Regions from separate parts of the Streptomyces sp. NPDC049627 genome, predicted to be linked through region 2. Evidence: predicted binding sites of a transcription regulator. Region 2 holds the regulator's gene; the other holds the start of a gene.
What was found. The regulator HrcA, encoded in region 2, represses chaperone genes, less so after heat shock. The targets are predictions, from matches to a motif close to TTNGCACTCNGNNNNNCNGAGTGCNAA.

Region 1 (11,255 bases), on a different contig from region 2:
GGCCTGGTCAAGCACGTCGCGTCGGTGGAGCGGCACTGGGCGGACTTCATCCTGCAGGGCCCGTCGGCCATGCCCGACTTCACCGCCATGACCGAGGCCGACTTCGCCAAGCGGGCCGAGGAGTTCCGGATGCTGCCCGGCGAGACGCTGGAAGGCGTCCTGGCCGACTACGCCGACGTGGCCCGCCGCACCGACGAGTTGGTCACCACCCTGCCCGACCTCAACGCGTCGCACCCGCTGCCCAAGGCCCCGTGGAACGAACCCGGCGCCCGCTGGTCGGCCCGCAGGGTCCTGCTGCACATGATCGCCGAGACCGCGCAGCACGCCGGCCACGCCGACATCATCCGCGAGTCCCTGGACGGCGCCAAGAGCATGGGCTGACCGTCCGCCGACCCGGCAGACTGGCATCCATGAACCACGCCCACCTGACGGCTCTGGGCCGAGCCCTCCGCCTCATCGGCGAGCACGGCGAGGCCCTCACCGCCGACACCCCGGATGCCAGGCTGCACGAGGTCAAGGCGGACCTGCGCCGCGCCCTCGACCTCCTCGACGAGAGCGTCAGCACCGCCACCCGCACCACCCGCTGCCCGGAACACCCCGCCGGCCCGGTCGACCCCGCCGCCCCCGACCTCTGCCTGCTCTGCGAGACCCGTCGCCGAGCCGCGCGCCGCTCCGAGTTCAACGGCACCGGCCCCGCGGTCCCCCGCTCCCCCGAGCACCCCGCGCCCTCCCGCTACGGCGTCCGCGGCGACCGCCCCCAGCCCCAGCAGCGCTGGCTGCCGGAGCTGTGGAACGGCCAGGAGTGGCAGCTCTGCGGCACCCCGCGCCGCGACCGCCGCGAGGCCGAGCTGTATCTCGCCGCCCAGCGCCGCGGCCCGCGCCCCGCGATGGCCTACCGGCTGGTGCACGAGTTCACCGACTACGAGGTGCTGCGCGTGTGGGGCACGCCGGTGAAGGTCGACATCGAGCCGATGGGGAACCTGTAGCGGCCGTACGGCCTTCCCAGCCGTACGGCCGCTCCGAGGGCTACGACTTCACCGTCGCCCCCACCTGCTCAGCCGCCCCTTCCGCCACCGGCTCCCCGGCGGCAGCCACCCCCTGCCGCGGAATGAACGACGCCACCACGAAGGCCAGCAGCGCCGCCCCGGCGCCCACCGCGAGGACCACCTTGAAGGCGTTCTCGGACGGGAGGGCGTACCCGCCGAGGTTCGTCGTCATCTGGGCGAGGATCACGCCCGCGACCGCACTCGCCGTGGACGTGCCGAGGGACCGCATCAGCGTGTTGAGGCTGTTCGCGGCAGCCGTCTCCGACGCGGGCACGGCGCTCATGATGAGCGCGGGCATCGAGCCGTACCCGAAGCCGACGCCGGCGCCGATGACGCAGGCCACCAGGATGAAGTGCCAGACCTCGGACATCAGGACGATGTTGAGGCTGTAGCCGGCGGCCACGACGAGGACACCGACCATGAGGGTGACCTTGGGGCCCTTGGACCGGGAGAGGGCGGCCGAGACCGGGGCCGTCGCCATCATCACCAGGCCCGACGGCGCCATGCACAGGCCGGCCACCAGCATCGACTTGCCGAGGCCGTAGCCCGTCTGCGCGGGGAGCTGGAGGATCTGCGGGATGACCAGGCTCATCGCGAACATCGCGAAGCCCACCGCGATCGAGGCCAGATTGGTGACCAGCACCTGACACCGGGCCGTCGTACGGAGGTCGACCAGCGGCTGCTCGGTCCGCAGCTCCCACCAGCCCCACGCCGCCAGGACGACCACGGCCGCCGCGAACAGCCCGAGCGTCGTCCCGCTGCCCCAGCCCCAGTCGGCGCCCTTGGAAACGGCAAGGAGCAGACAGACCAGACCGGCCGCCATGCCGACTCCGCCGACCAGGTCGAAGCGCCCGCCCGTGCGCACCGTCGACTCGGGCACGAACAGCAGGACGCACACCAGCGCCACGACGCCCATTCCGGCCGACGTCCAGAACAGCACGTGCCAGTCGAAGTTGTCCGCGATGAGCGCGGCGGCGGGCAGACCGAGCGCGCCGCCGATGCCGAGGGAGGCGCTCATCAGGGCGGTGGCGGAGCCGAGGCGCTCGGCGGGGAGTTCGTCGCGCATGATGCTGATGCCGAGCGGGATCACACCCGAGGCCAGCCCCTGGAGCACCCGCCCGGCGATCATCGGCACCAGCGACTCGCTGAGCGCGCACACCACCGAGCCGCTCACCAGCAGTACGACGCTGACCAGCAGCATCCGCCGCTTGCCGGACATGTCGCCGAGCCGTCCCATCACCGGCGTGGCCACGGCCGCCGCGAGCAGCGTCGCCGTGACCGCCCAGGCGGTGTCCGACGCCGGGGCGTCGAGCAGCCGGGGCAGCTCCGGCACGATCGGGATGACCAGGGTCTGCATCAGCGAGACGACGATCCCGGCGAAGGCCAGCACCGCCACCACGGCGTTCGAGCTCGGTGGGGCGGAGCCCCCGGCCGGCTCGGCGGTACGGGTCGGTGCGTCGGACATGGATCGGCCTCCGTCGGCATACGTGCGTGAATGACACCCGATTGACCGAGGCAACTTTAAGTCAGCTGATTGACTTACTCAAGCAGCAAGCGACGGCGCTCCGCGGCCGCGCCAGGGAACTGCGCGACCGCGGAGCGCCCGGTTCAGCTCAGGGTCTTGAGCGAAGCCGCGTCGTACGGCGCCAGCTCCTCGAAGCGGCCGCTCAGGACCTTCGCCGCCCACTGCGGGTCCTGGAGCAGCGCGCGGCCGACGGCGACGAAGTCGAACTCCTCGGCCTCCAGGCGGTCCAGGAGATCGTCGATGCCCTTGACCGTGGACCCCTCGCCCATGAACGCGCCGATGAAGTCGCCGTCGAGGCCGACCGAGCCGACGGTGATGGTGGGCTTGCCGGTGAGCTTCTTCGTCCAGCCGGCCAGGTTGAGGTCGGAGCCGTCGAACTCCGGGAGCCAGTAGCGGCGGGTGGAGGCGTGGAAGGCGTCGACGCCGGCCGCGGCGAGCGGGGTCAGGATGGCCTCCAGCTCCTCCGGGGTCTCGGCGAGGCGGGCGTCGTAGGCCTCCTGCTTCCACTGCGAGTAGCGGAAGATGACGGGGAAGTCCGGCGAGACCTTCTCGCGTACGGCGGCCACGATCTCCGCCGCGAACTTCGTACGGGCGACGGGGTCACCGCCGTAGGCGTCGGTGCGGCGGTTGGTGCCCGCCCACAGGAACTGGTCGATGAGGTAGCCGTGGGCGCCGTGCAGTTCGACGCCGTCGAAGCCGATGCGCTCGGCGTCCGCGGCGGCGTCGGCGAAGGCGGCGATGACGTCGTCCAGGTCGCTCTGGGTCATCGCCCTGCCGGTGACCTCGTCCTCGCCGATCCGGAGGCCGGAGGGGCCGACGGCGGGGGCCTCGGGGTACGGCGACTGGCCCTCCTTGCGGACCATGCCGATGTGCCACAGCTGCGGCACGATCGTGCCGCCCGCCGCGTGCACCGCCTCGGCGACCTGCGCCCAGCCCGCCAGCTGCTCCTCACCGTGGAACCGCGGGACCCGGCTGCTCTGCCCGGCGGAATCGTGGCCGACGTAGGTGCCCTCGGTGACGATCAGGCCCACGCCCGCGGCGGCACGGCGGGCGTAGTACGACACCACGTCCTCGCCGGGGACGCCACCCGGGGAGAACATGCGCGTCATCGGCGCCATCACGATGCGGTTGGGGACGGTCAGACCGTTGATCACGGTCGGCCGGGACAGAATCTGGGCCGCACGGGAGGCGGAGGTCTCGGTGACGGTCACGTGGAGGGCTCCTCGGGAGTGGCGGGGTCGGCCGGCGACTGGAAACCGGCTGGTATGTGCGCACGCATTGTTGCAGCTACTTAATCAACTGCCTATGCGCTGCCCCACATTCCGCGTCCCGCCGCGTCCGGCTGTGAGCCGGGCCACCCCACGCCCCGGCACACCTCGTCCGCCCCGAGAATGTCCCCATGCCGAAGCCCCCGCTGGTCTCCGCGAGCAAGCTGGAGCGATCCTCCGTGGTCGCCAACAACACGATGAACCGCGAGCGCGGTCTCGCTGGAGTGAACAGTTACGCCCGTGAGCTGGGCTTCGATCCCCTCGCCCGGCTGGCCGACCGCCCCACCGCCCCGTCCTGGCTGGACCTGTGCAGCGGAGAGGGGCGTGCCCTGCGCGAGGCCGCCTCGGCCCTCCCCGATGACGCGGTGCTCACCGGCGTCGACCTGGTGGGCCCGCTCGCCCCGACCCCGGCCCCGCCCTCCGTGGAGGAGGTAGTGGCCTCCGTCTCCTCCTGGGCGCCGACTCGGCCGTACGACCTGATCACCTGTGTGCATGGTTTGCACTACATCGGCGACCAGCTCGGTCTCCTCGCCCGCGCCGCCTCCTGGCTCGCCCCCGGCGGACTGCTGGCCGCGCACTTCGACCCGGAGTCGGTCCGGTGGGCCGACGGGGCGGCGGCGGGGCGGGCGGCGATCGCGGCCCTGCGCGCGGCCGGGTTCCGGTACAGCGCCCGGCATCACCGGCTCACCCTCGACGGCGGGCGCGAAGTGACGCTCCCGTTCCGGTATCTCGGTGCCGACCCCGCCGCCGGGCCGAACTACACGGGCCAGTCCGCCGTCGGCTCGTACTACGACCCCTGCTGAAACGCCCGAGGGCGGCACCCCCTGCCCGCGCAGGAAGTGCCGCCCTCGGTAAGGACGTTGATCAACCGTCAGGCCGATCAGAAGTCCATGTCACCGCCCGGCATACCGCCACCGGCGGGCGCGGCGGCCTTCTCCGGCTTGTCGGCGATGACGGCCTCGGTGGTGAGGAACAGCGCGGCGATCGACGCGGCGTTCTGCAGCGCGGAACGCGTCACCTTCGCCGGGTCGATGATGCCCTCGGCGACCAGGTCGACGTACTCGCCGGTCGCGGCGTTGAGGCCGTGACCCGGGGTGAGGTTGCGGACCTTCTCCACCACGACGCCGCCCTCGAGGCCGGCGTTGACGGCGATCTGCTTCAGCGGGGCCTCAAGAGCGAGCTTGACGGCGGCAGCGCCGGTCGCCTCGTCACCCTCCAGCTCCAGCTTCTCGAAGACACCGGAAGCCTGCAGCAGGGCCACGCCACCACCGGCGACGATGCCCTCCTCGACGGCCGCCTTGGCGTTGCGCACGGCGTCCTCGATGCGGTGCTTGCGCTCCTTGAGCTCCACCTCGGTGGCGGCACCGGCCTTGATGACCGCGACACCGCCGGCGAGCTTCGCCAGGCGCTCCTGCAGCTTCTCGCGGTCGTAGTCCGAGTCGCTGTTCTCGATCTCGGCGCGGATCTGGTTCACGCGGCCCGCGACCTGCTCGCTGGCGCCGGCACCGTCGACGATGGTGGTCTCGTCCTTGGTGATGACGACCTTGCGGGCCTTGCCCAGGAGGTCGAGGGTGGCGTTCTCCAGCTTGAGGCCGACCTCCTCGGAGATGACCTCGCCGCCCGTGAGGATGGCGATGTCGCCGAGCATGGCCTTGCGGCGGTCACCGAAGCCCGGGGCCTTGACGGCGACGGACTTGAAGGTGCCGCGGATCTTGTTGACGACCAGGGTCGACAGGGCCTCGCCCTCGACGTCCTCGGCGATGATCAGCAGCGGCTTGCCCGACTGCATGACCTTCTCAAGCAGCGGGAGCAGGTCCTTGACCGAGGAGATCTTGGAGTTGGCGATCAGGATGTACGGGTCGTCGAGGACGGCCTCCATACGCTCCATGTCGGTGGCGAAGTACGCCGAGATGTAGCCCTTGTCGAAGCGCATACCCTCGGTGAGCTCCAGCTCCAGACCGAAGGTCTGGGACTCCTCGACGGTGATGACGCCTTCCTTGCCGACCTTGTCCATCGCCTCGGCGATGAGCTCGCCGATCTGGGTGTCGGCGGCAGAGATGGAGGCCGTGGAAGCGATCTGCTCCTTGGTCTCGACGTCCTTCGCCTGCTCCAGCAGGGCGGCGGAGACGGCCTCGACGGCACGCTCGATGCCGCGCTTGAGGGCCATCGGGTTGGCGCCGGCGGCTACGTTGCGCAGACCCTCCTTGACCAGGGCCTGGGCGAGAACGGTCGCGGTGGTCGTACCGTCACCGGCGACGTCGTCCGTCTTCTTGGCGACTTCCTTGACCAGCTCGGCGCCGATCTTCTCGTACGGGTCCTCGAGCTCGATCTCCTTGGCGATGGAGACACCGTCGTTGGTGATCGTGGGGGCGCCCCACTTCTTCTCGAGGACGACGTTGCGACCCTTGGGGCCGAGCGTCACCTTGACGGCGTCCGCGAGCTGGTTCATGCCGCGCTCGAGGCCGCGCCGCGCCTCCTCGTCGAACGCGATGATCTTGGCCATGTGAAGTGGTCCCTCCAGGACTGGGGGTGATTCCTTCGGACCGCGCCCGCGCCCGCGACGGACGGCACGCATGCCTCGTGGTTCCTTGCCCCACCTGGCCTGCGGGCCTCACCGACCCGGTCCTTCTTTGTCACTCTCACCTTCAGAGTGCTAACGCAATGATTAGCACTCGCCCCCTGCGAGTGCAAGCGGCTCTCGGGGATCGGGCGGGGTCGTCAGCCTCCCGCGAACAGGCCCGGAGCAGGTCCCGAACGGATCCCGAACGGCCGCCGGCCCCGGGCATGGCGAAGGGCCCGCACCCCGGGAGGTGCGAGCCCTTCGAAGAAGAACGTCGCTGAGTTGAGTCGACGCGTGCTTCAGCTGGTCGCCAGACGGACCATGTCCGCCTGCGGCCCCTTCTGGCCCTGCGAGATCTCAAAATCGACCCGCTGACCTTCCTCCAGGGTGCGGTAGCCGTCCATCTGGATCGCGCTGTAGTGGACGAAAACATCCGCACCACCGTCGACCGCGATGAAGCCGTACCCCTTCTCCGCGTTGAACCACTTGACGGTGCCCTGAGCCATGCCTAACTCCCCTATTACTGGCCCTTGCACAGATCCACACTTCGCGGATCCGGGTCAGACCTCACCCCCCATCGGTCGGGGGCGTGCGCCGGAACGCGTCGACCGCGGCTGAATGTATCTGCCCAACTGCCGTCTGCAACAGGTCAATCGGACGAGAAATCCGGGCACGACCGGTCGGGAATGTGGGGACAATTCCCCTGACTTCAGGTCAAGTCGGACCCGGCAAAGGGAACAAAAGCCGCAAAAAACCCGCACACTTTGGCTACTTCTTGTCGGGCATACGGCAGAAATGAAGGGCTGCCGACCTGCGGATCGGCGGCACGTTCCCCAACTGTACCTCGCTCAACCACACAGAATTGCCCCCTCCGCTTCTCTCACGGAGGGGGCAATTCGATGAACTCTCAGTAACTCGTGTTACCGATGGTAATGATCGGTCATTCGGTCAGCCGCCGGCGACGGCCGGAATGATGGAGACACCGGCACCGTCAGGCGTCGCCGTCTCCAGCCCCTGCTCGAAACGGACGTCGTCGTCATTGACGTACACGTTGACGAACCGACGCAGCTTGCCCTGGTCGTCGAGAACGCGGGCCGCGATACCCGTGTGGTTCTTCTCCAGGTCGGCGATGACCTCGGCGAGGGTCGCGCCCTCGGCGGCGACCTCGGCCTGGCCACCCGTGTAGGTGCGCAGGATGGTGGGGATGCGGACGTTGACGCTCACGATGGAACCTCCGGTCAGGTGAACAGGCCTAAGGGGCGCGGGGCTGTGTTCAATTTGTGGCTTCGCCGCGTGGGCGCGACCAGCCCCCACCGGCCCGCAGACGAACGACTATGCGAGTCCGGCCTCGCGGAACGAGTCCAGGTTGGGACGAATGGTCGCAGTAAGCCCCGTACCGGCCACCGCGTCCAGCGTCTTGAGCCCATCGCCGGTGTTCAGCACAACCGTCGTCTTCGTCGGGTCGAGCACACCGTTCTCGATCAGCTTGCGCGTCACACCCACGGTCACCCCACCGGCGGTCTCCGCGAAGATGCCCTCGGTCCTGGCGAGAACCTTGATCGCGTCGACGACCTGCTCGTCCGTCACGTCCTCCACGAACCCGCCCGTACGGCGCGCGATGTCCAGGACGTACGGCCCGTCGGCCGGGTTGCCGATGGCCAGCGACTTGGCGATGGTGTTCGGCTTCTGCGGGCGGACCACGTCGTGGCCGGCCTTGAAGGCGGTGGACACCGGCGAGCAGCCCTCGGCCTGCGCGCCGAAGATCTTGTACGGCTTGTCCTCGACGAGCCCGAGCTTGATCAGCTCCTGCAGACCCTTGTCGATCTTCGTGAGCTGGGAGCCGGAGGCGATCGGGACGACCAGCTGGTCGGGGAGCTGCCAGCCGAGCTGCTCGCAGATCTCGTACGCCAGGGTCTTGGAGCCCTCGGCGTAGTACGGCCGCAGATTGACGTTGACGAAGCCCCAGCCCTCGCCGGCCGGGTCGCCGATCAGCTCGGAGCAGAAGCGGTTCACGTCGTCGTAGTTGCCCTCGATGCCGACGAGCTCGCCGCCGTACACCGCGGCCATGACGACCTTGCCCTGCTCCAGGTCGTGCGGGATGAACACGCAGGACCGGAAGCCGGCGCGGGCCGCCGCGGCACCCACCGCGCCGGCGAGGTTGCCGGTCGAGGAGCACGAGAGGGTCGTGAAGCCGAAGGCGCGCGCCGCCTCCAGCGCCTGGGCCACCACCCGGTCCTTGAAGGAGTGCGTCGGGTTACCGGAGTCGTCCTTCACATACAAACCGCCGGTGACGCCGAGCTCGCGCGCGAGGTTGTCGGCCTTGACGAGCTTGGTCCAGCCGGGGTTGAGGTTCGGCTTGTCGGCCACGTCGGCGGGGACGGGCAGCAGGGGGGCGTAACGCCAGATGTTCGCGGGTCCCGCCTCGATCTGCTTGCGGAGCTCCTCGGTGTCGTAGGCCGAGAAGTCGTACGCGATCTCCAGCGGGCCGAAACACTCCTCGCACGCGAAGACCGGGCCGAGCGGGACGCGGTGACCGCACTCGCGGCAGGACAGCGCCGCGGCGGGACCGAGGTCTACGGTGGAATCGGTGGTGCTTGCAACAGTCTGCACAGCCATGTGAGGCGAGGCCCTTTCTCCTCATCTTCCTCACGACGCATCTCGCCGTGAGACGGATTTGGCACCTTCCCTAGCCGGGAGCCTCGCGGAGCCGATCGACGGTGATGCGGCGATCGCTACGAGAGCCGACTGGAGGGTTGCCGGGGCTTCATCGGGCCGTTTCCCTCTGCCCCTCTGGATGAGCTGTATGTGGTTGTTAACAACGGTTGACCCCGGACATGCGATGGTCATCCGCGTTGTTCAAGACTGTAACCGAAGGCCAGGACAGTTGAGATAGTCGTCCGAACCGCGAGATGGATCACACGGTTAGCAGATGTGATCACGAACAGTGAGGAGCCACAGACTGTGCTGGAAGAAGTCGAGCGCTGGCTGAGCACCCGCTCCTGGTCCGTGACCGATCGCCCGCTGCACCAGATCCTGGCCGCCAAGCAGCGTACGGGTCAGTCGGTCTCCGTCGTCCTGCCCGCGCTCAACGAGGAGGAGACGGTCGGCGACATCGTCGCGGTCATCCGTCACGACCTCATGCAGCAGGTTCCGCTGGTCGACGAGATCGTCGTCGTCGACTCGGGGTCCACCGACCGCACCTCCGAGGTGGCCGCCGCCGCGGGCGCGACCGTGGTGCACCGGGACGAGATCCTCCCGCGCATCCCGGCCGTGCCCGGCAAAGGCGAGGTCCTGTGGCGCTCCCTGCTCGCCACGACCGGGGACATCGTCTGTTTCATCGACGCCGACCTGAAGGAGTTCTCCTCCGACTTCGTCTCCGGCATCGTCGGCCCGCTGCTCACCGACCCCGACGTGGACCTGGTCAAGGGCATGTACGACCGTCCGCTCGGCGGGGCGGCCGGCCAGGGCGGCCGGGTGACGGAGCTCATGGCCCGCCCGCTGCTGAACATGCACTGGCCGCAGCTGGCCGGTTTCGTGCAGCCGCTCGGCGGCGAGTACGCGGCCCGCCGCTCCCTGCTGGAACAGCTCCCGTTCCCCGTCGGGTACGGCGTCGAGCTGGGCATGCTGGTCGACGCCCTGCACCTGGTGGGCCTGGACGCCCTGGCCCAGGTGGACGTGGGCGTCCGCAAACACCGCCACCAGGACGGGCAGGCCCTCGGCCGGATGTCCGCCGCGATCTACCGCACGGCCCAGCTGCGACTGGCTCGCGGGCATCTGATCCGGCCCTCCCTCACCCAGTTCGAGCGGGGCGAGGACGGGTTCGAGCCGCGCACGTACTCCGTGGACACGGAGGAACGGCCGCCGATGGTGGAGATCGCGGAGTACGCGACGCGGAAGGTCGCGTGACGTCCCGGTACGGGCTGTATTCCGGTCATGATCCGGCCGTATGCGGAACCCGCCACTGAGCGGAACCGCACGTTTGAGCGTTTCGGGGCCGGGCTAGGTTGAGGCGTATGGCTACCACGCAGGATGCGCAGGGTGCTGCCAAGGTGCTGGTCGCGTCGAACCGAGGCCCGGTCTCGTACGAAGTGCGCGACGACGGCTCGCTGCACTCCAGAAGAGGAGGCGGCGGAGTCGTCTCCGGGCTGTCGGCGATCGGGCCGGACGCCGGCGCCCTATGGGTGTGCTCGGCACTGTCCGACGGTGACCGCGAGGCGGTGCGGCGCGGGGTCGGCGAGGACGGCGTGCTGATGCTGGACATCCCGGCCGACGTGCACGCCGACGCCTACAACGGCATCGCCAACTCGGTCCTCTGGTTCGTCCACCACATGCTCTACCAGACGCCGCTGGAGCCGGTCTTCGACGCGGAGTTCCGGCGCCAGTGGGCGTCGTACGAGACGTACAACCGCGCCTTCGCCGAGGCGCTGGCCGGGCAGGCGGCGCCGGGGGCGGCGGTGCTGGTGCAGGACTATCACCTGTGCCTGGTGCCGGGGATGCTGCGGGAACTCCGCCCCGACCTGCGGATCGGCCACTTCTCGCACACGCCGTGGGCGCCGGCGGAGTACTTCCGGATGCTGCCCGACGACATCCGGGCGCAACTGGTGTGGGGCATGCTGGGCGCCGACCGGCTGGGGTTCCTGACCTGGCGGTGGGCGTTCGGCTTCATGGCCTGTGCGAACGAGATCGATGGCGAGCGGATCTTCGTGTACTCCCCCGTGCCGAGCCGGCCGCAGCACATCGAGCACACCCCGACCGGCGGGCCGCCCCTGAGCACCACCTGGATCGGGGTGCACGGGCTGGGTGCCGACGCCGAGTTCCTGCGCGACCGCTCCCGCCGCCCGGACGTCGAGGAGCGG
Region 2 (11,255 bases):
CGCGGTCGCCCTTGGGAAGGGCCTGGACGACGGTGATACGGGGCGACTCCGGGGGTTCCTCGGCGACCGGCCCCATGTCCACGATCAGCCGGTCCTTGCCCTCGGTGTCGACGACCTCGCACTCGGCCCAGCGACCGTCGCCGTCCGTGAGGACGACACTCTCCCCGGGCCTGAGCCGCTTGACGGAGACGGCGTGCCGCCCCTCGGGCCCGTCGAGGACGTACCGCCCGCCGCGGCCGGCGTCGAGGTGCTCGACCAGGAAAACGGGTGCCGTCATCGCCCCGCACCCCCGTGGGGAAAGGCGGACAACGCTGTCGCCGCCGCGTCCAGCTCGGCGGCCAGCACCTCCACCAGCTGTCCCGCGGGCAGTTCACGGGCCATCCGGTGCCCCTGCCCGGCCCACAGGGCCATGCCCTGCGCGTCGCCGGACGCGGCGGCCTTCTTGCGCAGAGGCGAGGTGAGGTGGTGGATCTCGGGGTAGGCGGCGGGGGCGTAGGGCCCGTGCTCGCGCATGAAGCGGTTGACGAGACCCCGAGCGGGCCGCCCGGAGAACGCGCGCGTCAGCTCGGTCCGTACGAACAGGGGGTTGGTCAGCGCCTGCTTGTGCAGGGCGTTGGCGCCGGACTCCGGGGTGGCGAGGAAGGCGGTCCCGAGCTGGGCGGCACTGGCGCCGGCGGCGAGGGCGGCGGCGATCTGGCTGCCGCGCATGATGCCGCCGGCGGCGACCAGGGGCAGGCTCACGGTCTCGCGGACCTGGGCGACGAGCGACAGCAGCCCGATGCCGGTGCCGTCGGTCTCGGGGGTGTCGCGGTGCGTCCCTTGGTGCCCGCCCGCCTCGACGCCCTGCACGATCACCGCGTCGGCACCGGCCCGCTGCACGGCGAGGGCCTCGTCGGGGGTGGTGGCGGTGACGAGGGTGAAGGTTCCGGCACGCCGGAGGGACTCCAGCACGTCACTGCTGGGCACGCCGAAGTGGAAGGAGACGACCGGCACCGGGTTGTCGAGCAGTACGGCGAGCTTGGCCTCGTACCCGTCGTCCCGCCCGCTGTCCGGGTCCCCCAGCTCGGTGTCGTACCAGCCGGCCTCGCCGGCCAGCTGATGGGCGTACACGTCGACGGCGGCGGGGTCGGCATACTCCGGCTGCGGCATGAACAGGTTGACCCCGAAGGGGCGGCCGGTCAGCCCCCGCAGCTGCTTGATCTCCTGGTACATCCCGTCGGCGGTCTTGTACCCGGCGGCGAGAAACCCCAGCCCACCTGCGTCGGACACGGCAGCGGCGAGCTGCGGCACGGAGACGCCGCCTGCCATGGGGGCCTGCACGATCGGGTGGGGAAAGAGATCGGTCAGTGCGGAGGACATGACGGCATGTTGTCACGTCCCCCGAACAAGTCCGAATCGGCCCTTCCCCTTGCCGCGGGCCACGCGTTCCTCGCGCCGACGGCTGTACCGTCAGCGACCGTTGAACGCGTCCTTCAGCCGCGAGAACAACCCCTGCTGCCCCGGCTGGAACTGCCCCTGCGGCCGCTCCTCACCCCGCAGCTTGGCCAGCTCCCGCAGCAGCCGCTCCTGCTCCGGGTCGAGCTTGGTCGGCGTCGTCACCTCGACGTGCACGATGAGGTCACCGCGCCCGCCACCCCGCAGATGCGTCACACCGCGCCCGTGCAGCGGAATAGACTGCCCGGACTGCGTGCCCGGCCGGATGTCGACCTCCTCCAGCCCGTCCAGCGTCTCCAGCGGCACCTTCGTACCGAGAGCCGCCGCGGTCATCGGGATCGTCACCGTGCAGTGCAGGTCGTCGCCGCGCCGCTGGAAGGTGGGGTGCGCGACCTCGTGGATCTCGACGTACAGGTCACCGGCGGGCCCGCCACCGGGCCCGACCTCGCCCTCACCGGCCAGCTGGATCCGCGTGCCGTTGTCGACACCGGCCGGGATCTTGACGGTCAGGGTCCGACGGGACCGTACGCGCCCGTCCCCCGCACACTCGGGGCACGGCGTCGGCACGACCGTCCCGAAGCCCTGGCACTGCGGACACGGCCGCGAGGTCATGACCTGGCCCAGGAAGGACCGCGTCACCTGCGACACCTCACCGCGACCGCGGCACATGTCACACGTCTGCGCGGAGGTGCCGGGGGCAGCCCCCTCACCGTTGCAGGTGTTGCAGACGACCGCTGTGTCGACCTGGATGTCCTTCGTCGTGCCGAAGGCCGCCTCGTCGAGCTCGATCTCCAGCCGGATCATCGCGTCCTGGCCGCGCCGGGTGCGCGAGCGCGGACCGCGCTGGGACGCCGTACCGAAGAACGCGTCCATGATGTCCGAGAAGTTCCCGAAGCCGCCCGCGCCGAAGCCGCCGGCCCCCGCGCCGCCCGCCTGGGACAGCGGGTCGCCGCCGAGGTCGTAGACCTGCTTCTTCTGCGGGTCCGACAACACCTCGTAAGCGGCGTTGATCTCCTTGAACCGCTCCTGGGTCTTCGGATCGGGGTTGACGTCCGGGTGCAGCTCGCGGGCGAGCCGCCGGAAGGCCTTCTTGATCTCTTCCTGCGACGCGTCGCGACGCACGCCGAGAACGGCGTAGTAGTCCGTGGCCACTTACGACTCCGCCAGGATCTGTCCGACGTACCGTGCCACTGCGCGTACCGCTCCCATCGTTCCCGGGTAATCCATGCGGGTCGGTCCGACCACGCCGAGCTTGGCGACTGCCTCGCCGCCCGAACCGTAGCCGACCGACACCACGGACGTGGAGTTGAGTCCCTCATGGGCGTTCTCGTGGCCGATGCGCACGGTCATGCCCGGATCCTTCGCCTCGCCCAGCAACTTGAGGAGCACGACCTGCTCCTCCAGTGCCTCCAGGACGGGGCGGATGGTGAGGGGGAAGTCATGTCCGAAGCGGGTGAGATTGGCGGTGCCGCCGATCATCAGCCGCTCCTCGTTCTCCTCGACGAGCGTCTCCAGGAGGGTGGAGAGCACGGTCGAGACGGTGCCGCGGTCCTCCAGGTCGAAGGCCTCGGGGAGATCCTCGACGAGCATCGGCACATCGGTGAAGCGCCGACCCGCGACCCGGCTGTTGAGCCGCGCGCGTAGATCCGCGAGCGAGGTCTCGCCGAAGGGTGCCGGGCAGTCGATCATCCGCTGCTCGACCCGGCCGGTGTCCGTGATCAGCACGAGCATCACGCGCGCGGGTGCGAGCGAGAGCAGCTCGACGTGCCGGACGGTGGACCGGGTCAGCGACGGGTACTGCACGACGGCGACCTGCCGCGTGAGCTGCGCGAGCAGCCGTACGGTCCGGGCCACCACGTCATCGAGGTCTACGGCGCCTTCCAGGAAGTTCTGGATGGCGCGCCGCTCCGGCGGGCTCATCGGCTTGACGCCGGCGAGCTTGTCGACGAACAGCCGGTAGCCCTTGTCGGTCGGGATCCGGCCGGCGCTGGTGTGCGGCTGGGCGATGTAGCCCTCGTCCTCCAGGGCCGCCATGTCGTTGCGGACGGTCGCCGGCGAGACGCCGAGGTTGTGCCGCTCGGTGAGCGCCTTGGAGCCGACCGGCTCCTCCGTCCCGACGTAGTCCTGGACGATGGCGCGCAACACCTGAAGCCTGCGTTCACTCAGCATCCCGCGCACACCTCCAGAGGTCGTTCCGTTCGCACCTTGCCTGGCACTCTGTCCGCCCGAGTGCCAGCCGTCCCCGGCCAGTGTACGGCGGTGGGGTACGCCCCGGGCAAGGCCGGTCCGGTACCGCCGTGCCCGGACATGCTGTCTTGGCTAGCGTCGCGGTATGACGGTGACTTGGGAAGAGCTGGGATGGGAGCGGCTGGCGGCCGGGGTCGGCCGGTGCCGGCTTCCGGGGTGGGACTGCACGGCGGGGCTGGTCGTCGGGGACGGCACCGCGTTGGTCGTCGACGCCGGGTCGAGCCTCGCGGAGGGCGCGCGGTTGCGTACGCAGGCGCAGTGGCTCGCGGGTCACGGTGTGACTCATCTCGCGCTGACGCATCCCCACTTCGATCATGTCTTCGGGTCGGCGGCGTTCGCGGGGGCGGAGATCTTCGGTGCGGTGGGCATGGACACGGTGGTCGAGGCGCGGCACGCGCGCGAGGAGCTGCGCGCGGACGCGGTGGGCAACGGCCTGGACCCGGCGTCGGCGGAGGAGGCCGTGGACGCCCTGATCCGCCCCAGCCACCAGGTGAGCGGCGAGTGGACCCTCGACCTGGACGGCGGCCGTCAGGTCCTGCTGGCGAACGTGGGTCCGGCGCACACGGCCCACGACCTGGTGGTGCTCGTGCCGGGCGCGGTCCCCGGCGACCGGGAGGTGGTCTTCTGCGGCGACCTGGTGGAGGAGTCCGGCGAACCGCAGGCCGGCCCCGACGCCGTACCGTCCCACTGGCCGGCCGCCCTCGACCGCCTGCTGGACCTGGGCGGCGAGGACGCGCTGTACGTGCCCGGTCACGGAGCGGTGGTGGACGCGGAGTTCGTACGGCGCCAGCGCGACGCCCTGGCCGCCCGCTTCGGCGTGTCGCACTGATCTGCGCTCCATGACGACCGGGCTTCTCCTATCGTCACTCGAATGCGCCAGTACTCCGCCGACCTGACCCCGCCCTGGAAGAAGCCCAAGCCCGTCCCCGAGGTCCCGGCGGAACCGGGCCTCGTGGTGGAGGAGCCCGGCACCGGTTTCTGCGGCGCGGTGATCCGCTGCGAGGCCGGCACGGTCACGCTGGAGGACCGCTTCGGCAAGCACCGGGTGTTCCCGCTGGAGCCGCGCGGCTTCCTGCTGGAGGGGAAGGTGGTGACCCTCGTACGCCCGTCGGGCGCGGCTCCGGTACGTCCCACCCGTACGGCATCCGGTTCGGTCGCCGTTCCCGGCGCACGCGCGCGCGTGGCCCGCGCCGGCCGTATCTACGTGGAGGGCCGCCACGACGCCGAGCTGGTCGAGAAGGTGTGGGGCGACGACCTGCGCGTCGAGGGCGTGGTGGTGGAGTACCTGGAGGGCGTCGACGACCTGCCGTCGATCGTGGCCGACTTCGCCCCGGGGCCTGACGCGCGGCTGGGGGTGCTGGTCGACCACCTCGTGCCGGGCACGAAGGAGTGGCGGATCGCGCAGGCGGTGACGAGTGAGCACGCCCTGGTCGTGGGCCACCCGTACATCGACATCTGGGAGGCGGTGAAGCCGTCGTCACTGGGGATCCCGGGGTGGCCGCGGGTGCCGCGCGGGGAGGACTGGAAGACGGGGGTGTGCCGGGCGCTGGGGTGGCCGTCGGAGAACACCGGGGCGGTGTGGCAGGCGATTCTGGGGCGGGTGGGGTCTTACAAGGACCTGGAGCCGGAGTTGTTGGGGCGGGTGGAGGAGCTGATCGACTTCGTCACGGATAGCGGTGGGGCCTGACCTTCTCGTAGGTGGCGAATTCGCTGGTGTCCAGTTCGATGTTGATGGGCTCCAACGGCGTGAGGTCGCCGAACTTGGTGATCCGCTGACGGCGATAGTCCGCGTTCTCGCCGTGGCCCGTCGGTTCAGTAAGCAGTACGCACTGCGCCATGATGGGATCGATGATCAAGTACGCGGGTACCTTCGCCGCTGCGTAGATCGAGCGCTTGACTCCGTAGTCGCGGTCTACGCTCGTCTTGGAAACGACCTCTACGAGCATCGTGATGACCTCGGACGGCATCAGCCTTCCCTGACCTGGTCCGGTGCCCCGCTCAAGCACCACAAGGTCCGGCTGCGGCTCACTCGTCTCCTCAAGGATGGCGATGTCCTGGGTCTGGAGCCGCCGCCAGCGCTGGCGGGGGATCTGGTCCACAACCGCCTCCACGATGTCGTTGTGGGCCACGTCCGGCCCCGCCATCATCACGATTTCCCCCCGGAGGAGCTCGACTTTGAATCCCTCGGGAACCTCAAAGTTCTCGAAGAACTTCACGATGTCGGTGGTCATCGGTCGGTCGTCCACAGCGGTCATCTCCGCAGCCCTCCGGTTTCTGCCACCGTCGCTTACGGGGGCAGCGTACGAATCAGGTTAGGGACCGAACCGGCCTCCCGCACCGATTCACCCACCCGAGTGATCAGTCCACCAGATCCCGCACCACCGCATCCGCCAGCAACCGCCCCCGCAACGTCAGCACCGCACGCCCCTCCGCATACGGCCCCTCCTGCAGCAGCCCATCCGCCAGCGCCCGCCGAGAAGCCGCAAGCCCCTCCTCCCGCAGCAGTTCCAAGGGCGCCCCCTCTCGAAGCCGCAGCTCCAGCAGGATCCGCTCGACCCTCCTGTCCTCCTCGGACAGCAGCTCACGCCCAGCCCCCGGCGACCGCCCCTCCGCCAGTGCCGCCGCGTACGCCCCCGGATGCTTGACGTTCCACCAGCGCACTCCGCCCACGTGCGAGTGCGCTCCAGGACCCGCACCCCACCAGTCCGCGCCCCGCCAGTACAGCTCGTTGTGCAGGCACCGCCCGGCCTCCGACGTGGCCCAATTCGAGACCTCGTACCACTCGAAGCCCGCCTCCGACAGCGCCGACTCCGCGATCAGGTACCGGTCCGCGTGCACGTCGTCGTCCGTCATCGGCACCTCGCCGCGACGGATACGGCGGGCCAGCTGCGTGCCCTCCTCGACGATCAGGGCATACGCGCTGATGTGGTCCGGCCCCGCGCCGAGCGCCGCCTCCAGCGAGGCCCGCCAGTCGTCGTCGGACTCCCCCGGCGTGCCGTAGATCAGGTCCAGGTTCACATGCTCGAAACCGGCCGCACGGGCCTCCGCCACGCACGCCTCCGGACGGCCCGGCGTGTGCGTACGGTCCAGGACCCTCAGCACATGCTGCTTCGCGCTCTGCATGCCGAAGGAGATCCGGTTGAAGCCGCCCTGGCGGAGGGTGGCCAGATACGCCGGGTCCACCGACTCCGGGTTGGCCTCGGTCGTGATCTCCGCGTCCGGCGCCAGCCCGAACTCGTCGCGGATCGCCCCGAGCATCCGTACGAGATCGCCGGCGGCCAGCAGGGTGGGCGTACCGCCGCCCACGAAGACCGTGCGGACCTCGCGCGGGTCGTCGCCGAGGACCTTGCGGGCGAGGCGGATCTCGTCGACGAGGGTCTCGGCGTAGTTGTCGCGGGACGCCAGCACTCCGCCCGTGCCGCGCAGTTCGGTCGCCGTGTAGGTGTTGAAGTCGCAGTAGCCGCAGCGGGTCGCGCAGTACGGGACGTGCAGATAGAAGCCGAGGGGTCGGTCGGCGGACCCGGCGAGCGCGTGCACGGGCAACGCGCCGTCGGCGGGGACGGGCTCGCCGTCGGGGAGTGCGGAAGGCATGGGTTCTATTGTCCAGCACGCGCGCGTACGGCGACTCGGGCACGGATGTCAGGCCGCGCGCACTCCCCCGGACGTTCGGGGGCGCCGAAACTGAGGCGCACGGCGACCGCCCGCCATGCCCGGAGCACGCCGACTCAGGCACGTATGTCAGGCCGCGCGCGCACTCCCCCGGACGTTCGGGGGCGCCGAAACTGAGGCGCACGGCGCCCGCCCGCCATGCCCGGAGCACGCCGACTCAGGCACGTACGTCAGGCCGCGCGCATACTCCCCGGAGACCACCCACGAGTCCCCCCCAAGAAACCGGCACGCGCGCGTGCTCCCAGACCGCCGCCACGCGCACGTACCCGTCGAAACTCGGGGGCGACGGAACTGAGGCGCACGGCGGCCGCCCGCTATGCCCGGACCGAGCCTCGCCCGCCCACCGCGCCACCCGCCGGAACTCCCCCGAAACCGGCGCCACGCGCGCGTACGCGCCATGAACCCCGCCACCCGCGCGCACGCCGACTCAGGCACGTATGTCAGGCCGCGCGCATACTCCCCGGAGACCACCCACGAGTCCCCCCCCCCCCCCCAGAAACCGGCACGCGCGCGTGCTCCCAGACCGCCGCCACGCGCGCGTACCCCTCCAAACTCGGGGGCGACGGAACTGAGGCGCACGGCGGCCGCCCGCCATGCGCGGACCGGGCGTGCCCGCCGACCGCGCCACGCAACCGGAACTCCCCGAAATCGCCCCGCGCGCCCCTACGGCCCCCGCTACTCGGCCTGCAGCACCAGCAGCGCGAGGTCGTCCTCCGGTGGGCGGCCGCCGAACTCGTGGACCAGTCTGCGGATGCGTTCCGCGATCAGCTCGGCGTTCAGGCCCGCGCACCCGGCGAGCGCGGTGGCGAGGCCGTCGCCGTCGTCGAACTGGCGGGAGCCGCTGCGCCGCTCGGTCACCCCGTCGGTCACGCACAGCAGGGTGTCGCCGGAGCGCAGCTCGAAGGTCTCGCTCGTGTATGTCGCGTCCTCGACGACCCCGAGCAGGGTCTGGGGCTGCGCGGCGGTGTGGACCTCGCCGCCGGCGCCGAGCAGGAGCGGCAGGGGGTGCCCTGCGGAGGCGAGGGTGCAGCGGATGCCTCCGTCGAAGGGCGTCAGTTCGCCGTACAGCAAGGACAGGAAGCGGGTCTGCGGGCCGTCACCGGGCGGGGCCGGACCGACCAGTGCCCGGGCGGCGGCGTCGGCGGCCTCCGTGGCGTCGTCCAGGAGGAGCTGGTTGAGGCGGTCGAGGACGTCGGCGACGCGGTAGCCCTCCCGGGCGAGCAGCCGCAGCCAGGGGCGTGCGATGCCGATCACCACGGCCGCCTCGGGGCCCTTGCCCTGGACGTCGCCGATGGCGAAGCACCAGCGGCCGTCGCCGGCCGGGAAGAGGTCGTAGAAGTCGCCGCTCGGACCGCCCTTGTCGCACGGCTCGTACACCAGGGCGCTGGCCACCCCCGGGATCTTCGCGACCGCGCCGGGCAGCAGTCCGCGTTGCAGGACCCGGCTGATGGTGACCTGCCGGGCGTACTGGCGGGCCGCGCCGATGGCGAGGGCCACCCGGCGGCTGAGGTCCTCGACGAGCCCGGTGACCTCGTCGGGGAAGCGGTCGAGGCCGGCCCGGCCGATGACCAGCGTGCCCAGCGGGCGCCCACCCGCGATCAGGCGGTACGCGAGCGCGGTGCCGCGGACCCCGCGTTCGCCGAGCGCCTCACCGGGCCAGGGATACGGGACCGGGCCGGTGCGGTGGTGGTCGGGGGGAAGCGGTGGCTCCTTCTCCAGGGCGCGGCGGAGTTCCTCGATGAGGTTCTCGGAGCCGTGCCAGACGCGGGCGAGCCGGGGCCCGGCTCCCGCGGCGCCGTCCACCGGCCGCTCGCCCCAGCCTCCGGGCTCGCCGGACAGGGGGTACCCCCAGCGCCCGGCGACCTCGTCCTCCAGCCACACGGCGCACCAGTCCGCCAGCCGAGGCACGATCAGCTGGCCGGCCAGCGCGGCAACCAGGTTCTCGTCGAGCTGTCCGGCGAGCAGGTCGGAGGCCTCGGCGAGGAAGGAGAGGGCACCCCGGTTGAGCCAGTCCCTCTCGTGCCCGGGGCGGTGGGGATACGCCGGGTGTGCCGGGTGTGCCTGGCGTGCCTGGTGTCCGAGATGTCCTAGGCGCCCCAGGTGATCCAGGGGCTCCAGGGGCTCTGGGTGCCCTAGGTGCTCTGGATGCCCCAGGTGCTCCGGGTGCTCCGGGTGCTCTGGGCGCTCCGGAGATCCCGGCTCCTGGACGATGTCCCCGTACCCGAGCGGCGCGGAACGGTCGTCGTGGTGCGCGGGCGCCGAAGGATCCCCCGGATCGAGTGAAGCCGGCCCCGCGGGAGCCGCCGGAAGCGGCGGCGGCTCCGGCGCGAGGATCTCGGCGACGCGCAACCCGCGCTCCAGCGCACGCTCCTCGGCGTACGCCTCGATGTCGTCCCTGGCCCCCACGGGGTCCTCGGCGGGCAGCCGCGCCCACACGGTCTTGGCGCCGGTGCGGTAGGTGACGCCCCAGGACTCGGCGAGCCGGGACACCAGCCGCAGGCCGCGGCCGTACTCCGGTGTCTCGTACGGCGCGTCGACCTCGCCGTCGCGCGGGGCGCGCGAGGGGTGGTGGTCCAGCACCTCGACGAGGAGGGCGCCGGTGTCCTCCTCCAGCCGGCAGGTGAGCTCGACATCGGTGCCGGCGTGCACGACGGCGTTGGTGACGAGCTCGCTGACGGCCACGACGGCGTCGTCGACGAGCCGGTCGGTGAGGCGTTCGGTGCCGGGGAGCCCGGAGGCGGCCCATTCGGTGAGGGCGTTGCGCACGAGGGTGCGGGCGGAGCCCGGGGAGAGGGCGCTGCCGGGCAGGGTGGTGCGGGTCTCGGCGCGCACGCCCCCCGGCGCAGGCACATCAGAGGCACGGGTAACGGTCTCCCGTTGCACCGGAATGGCCCCCATGGACAGCTCCCCGAACGGTTCGGACGAATACGCCTCGGTCGACGCCGACAGAGTGACAGACTGGCCACGCCCATAAGCACCGAGTTACCGAAGTGGGCCGCCATGAGTGAGAACCGTGCTACGCGTGTGCTCGAAGACGGACAGAAAGACGGTCAAATTCGAGCATCCGAACTGCGTCCGCTGCTTGCCGCGATGACCGCTGCCCGCGACGGCGACTTCCGCAGGCTCCCGGAGGCCGGCGAGGGAGTGGTGGCGGAACTGACGGCGGTCTTCAACCAGATCATGGACCGCAGCACGCACTTCAACCGGGAAGTGCAGCGGGTCAAACGGGAGTTGGTGCGGCACGGCAGGCTCGACGAGCGGCTCTCGGCGAGCCCGGGGCCGGGTGACTGGACGACCCGGGTCAGCGACGTCAACCAGCTGCTCGACGCCTTGGTGGCCCCGGCGGCCAACGCGACACGCGTGCTGGACGCGGTGGCCGGCGGCGACCTCACCCAGCGGGTCGATCTGCACGACGGCAGTCGCCAGTTACGCGGCGACCTGCGCCGCCTCGGCCGGGCCGTGAACAAGATGGTCGACCAGCTCTCCCTGTTCACCGGCGAGGTGACGCGGGTCGCCCGCGAGGTCGGCACCGAGGGCCGGCTCGGTGGCCGCGCCAAGGTGCAGGGGCTGTCCGGCAGTTGGCGGGATGTGACGGAGGCCGTCAACACCATGGCGTCCCGGCTGACGGCCCAGGTGCGTGACATCGCCCTGGTGACCACGGCGGTGGCCCGCGGCGACCTCACCCGTACGGTCACCGTCGAGGCGACCGGCGAGCTGCTCGAACTCAAACTGACCGTCAACACGATGGTCGACCAGCTCTCGGCCTTCGCCGACGAGGTGACGAGGGTCGCCCGCGAGGTGGGCACCGAGGGGCAGCTCGGCGGACGCGCCCAGGTCCGCGGGGTCTCCGGCGTGTGGAAGGACCTCACCGACAACGTCAACTTCATGGCGTCGAACCTGACCTC

Region 1: the regulator HrcA is predicted to act here: its motif matches at 6,470-6,496, upstream of groL (chaperonin GroEL).

The regions. Positions count from the first base shown of each region.
Region 1 is NZ_JBITLW010000006.1:148,793-160,047, reverse strand. Features, by position in the region: gene ACIBU0_RS17810 (DinB family protein) at 1-381, shown strand, start outside; gene ACIBU0_RS17805 (hypothetical protein) at 411-986, shown strand; gene ACIBU0_RS17800 (MFS transporter) at 1,027-2,511, opposite strand; gene ACIBU0_RS17795 (NADH:flavin oxidoreductase) at 2,655-3,782, opposite strand; gene ACIBU0_RS17790 (class I SAM-dependent methyltransferase) at 3,971-4,642, shown strand; gene groL (chaperonin GroEL) at 4,720-6,342, opposite strand; gene ACIBU0_RS17780 (cold-shock protein) at 6,699-6,905, opposite strand; gene ACIBU0_RS17775 (MoaD/ThiS family protein) at 7,348-7,623, opposite strand; gene thrC (threonine synthase) at 7,732-9,015, opposite strand; SAM riboswitch class I at 9,034-9,200, opposite strand; gene ACIBU0_RS17765 (glucosyl-3-phosphoglycerate synthase) at 9,361-10,305, shown strand; gene ACIBU0_RS17760 (trehalose-6-phosphate synthase) at 10,413-11,255, shown strand, end outside.
Region 2 is NZ_JBITLW010000024.1:69,591-80,845, reverse strand. Features, by position in the region: gene ACIBU0_RS43190 (16S rRNA (uracil(1498)-N(3))-methyltransferase) at 1-277, opposite strand, end outside; gene ACIBU0_RS43185 (nitronate monooxygenase) at 274-1,359, opposite strand; gene dnaJ (molecular chaperone DnaJ) at 1,450-2,586, opposite strand; gene hrcA (heat-inducible transcriptional repressor HrcA) at 2,587-3,603, opposite strand; gene ACIBU0_RS43170 (MBL fold metallo-hydrolase) at 3,767-4,510, shown strand; gene ACIBU0_RS43165 (DUF3097 domain-containing protein) at 4,553-5,368, shown strand; gene ACIBU0_RS43160 (Uma2 family endonuclease) at 5,346-5,936, opposite strand; gene hemW (radical SAM family heme chaperone HemW) at 6,040-7,272, opposite strand; gene ACIBU0_RS43150 (SpoIIE family protein phosphatase) at 8,026-10,248, opposite strand; gene ACIBU0_RS43145 (HAMP domain-containing protein) at 10,351-11,255, shown strand, end outside.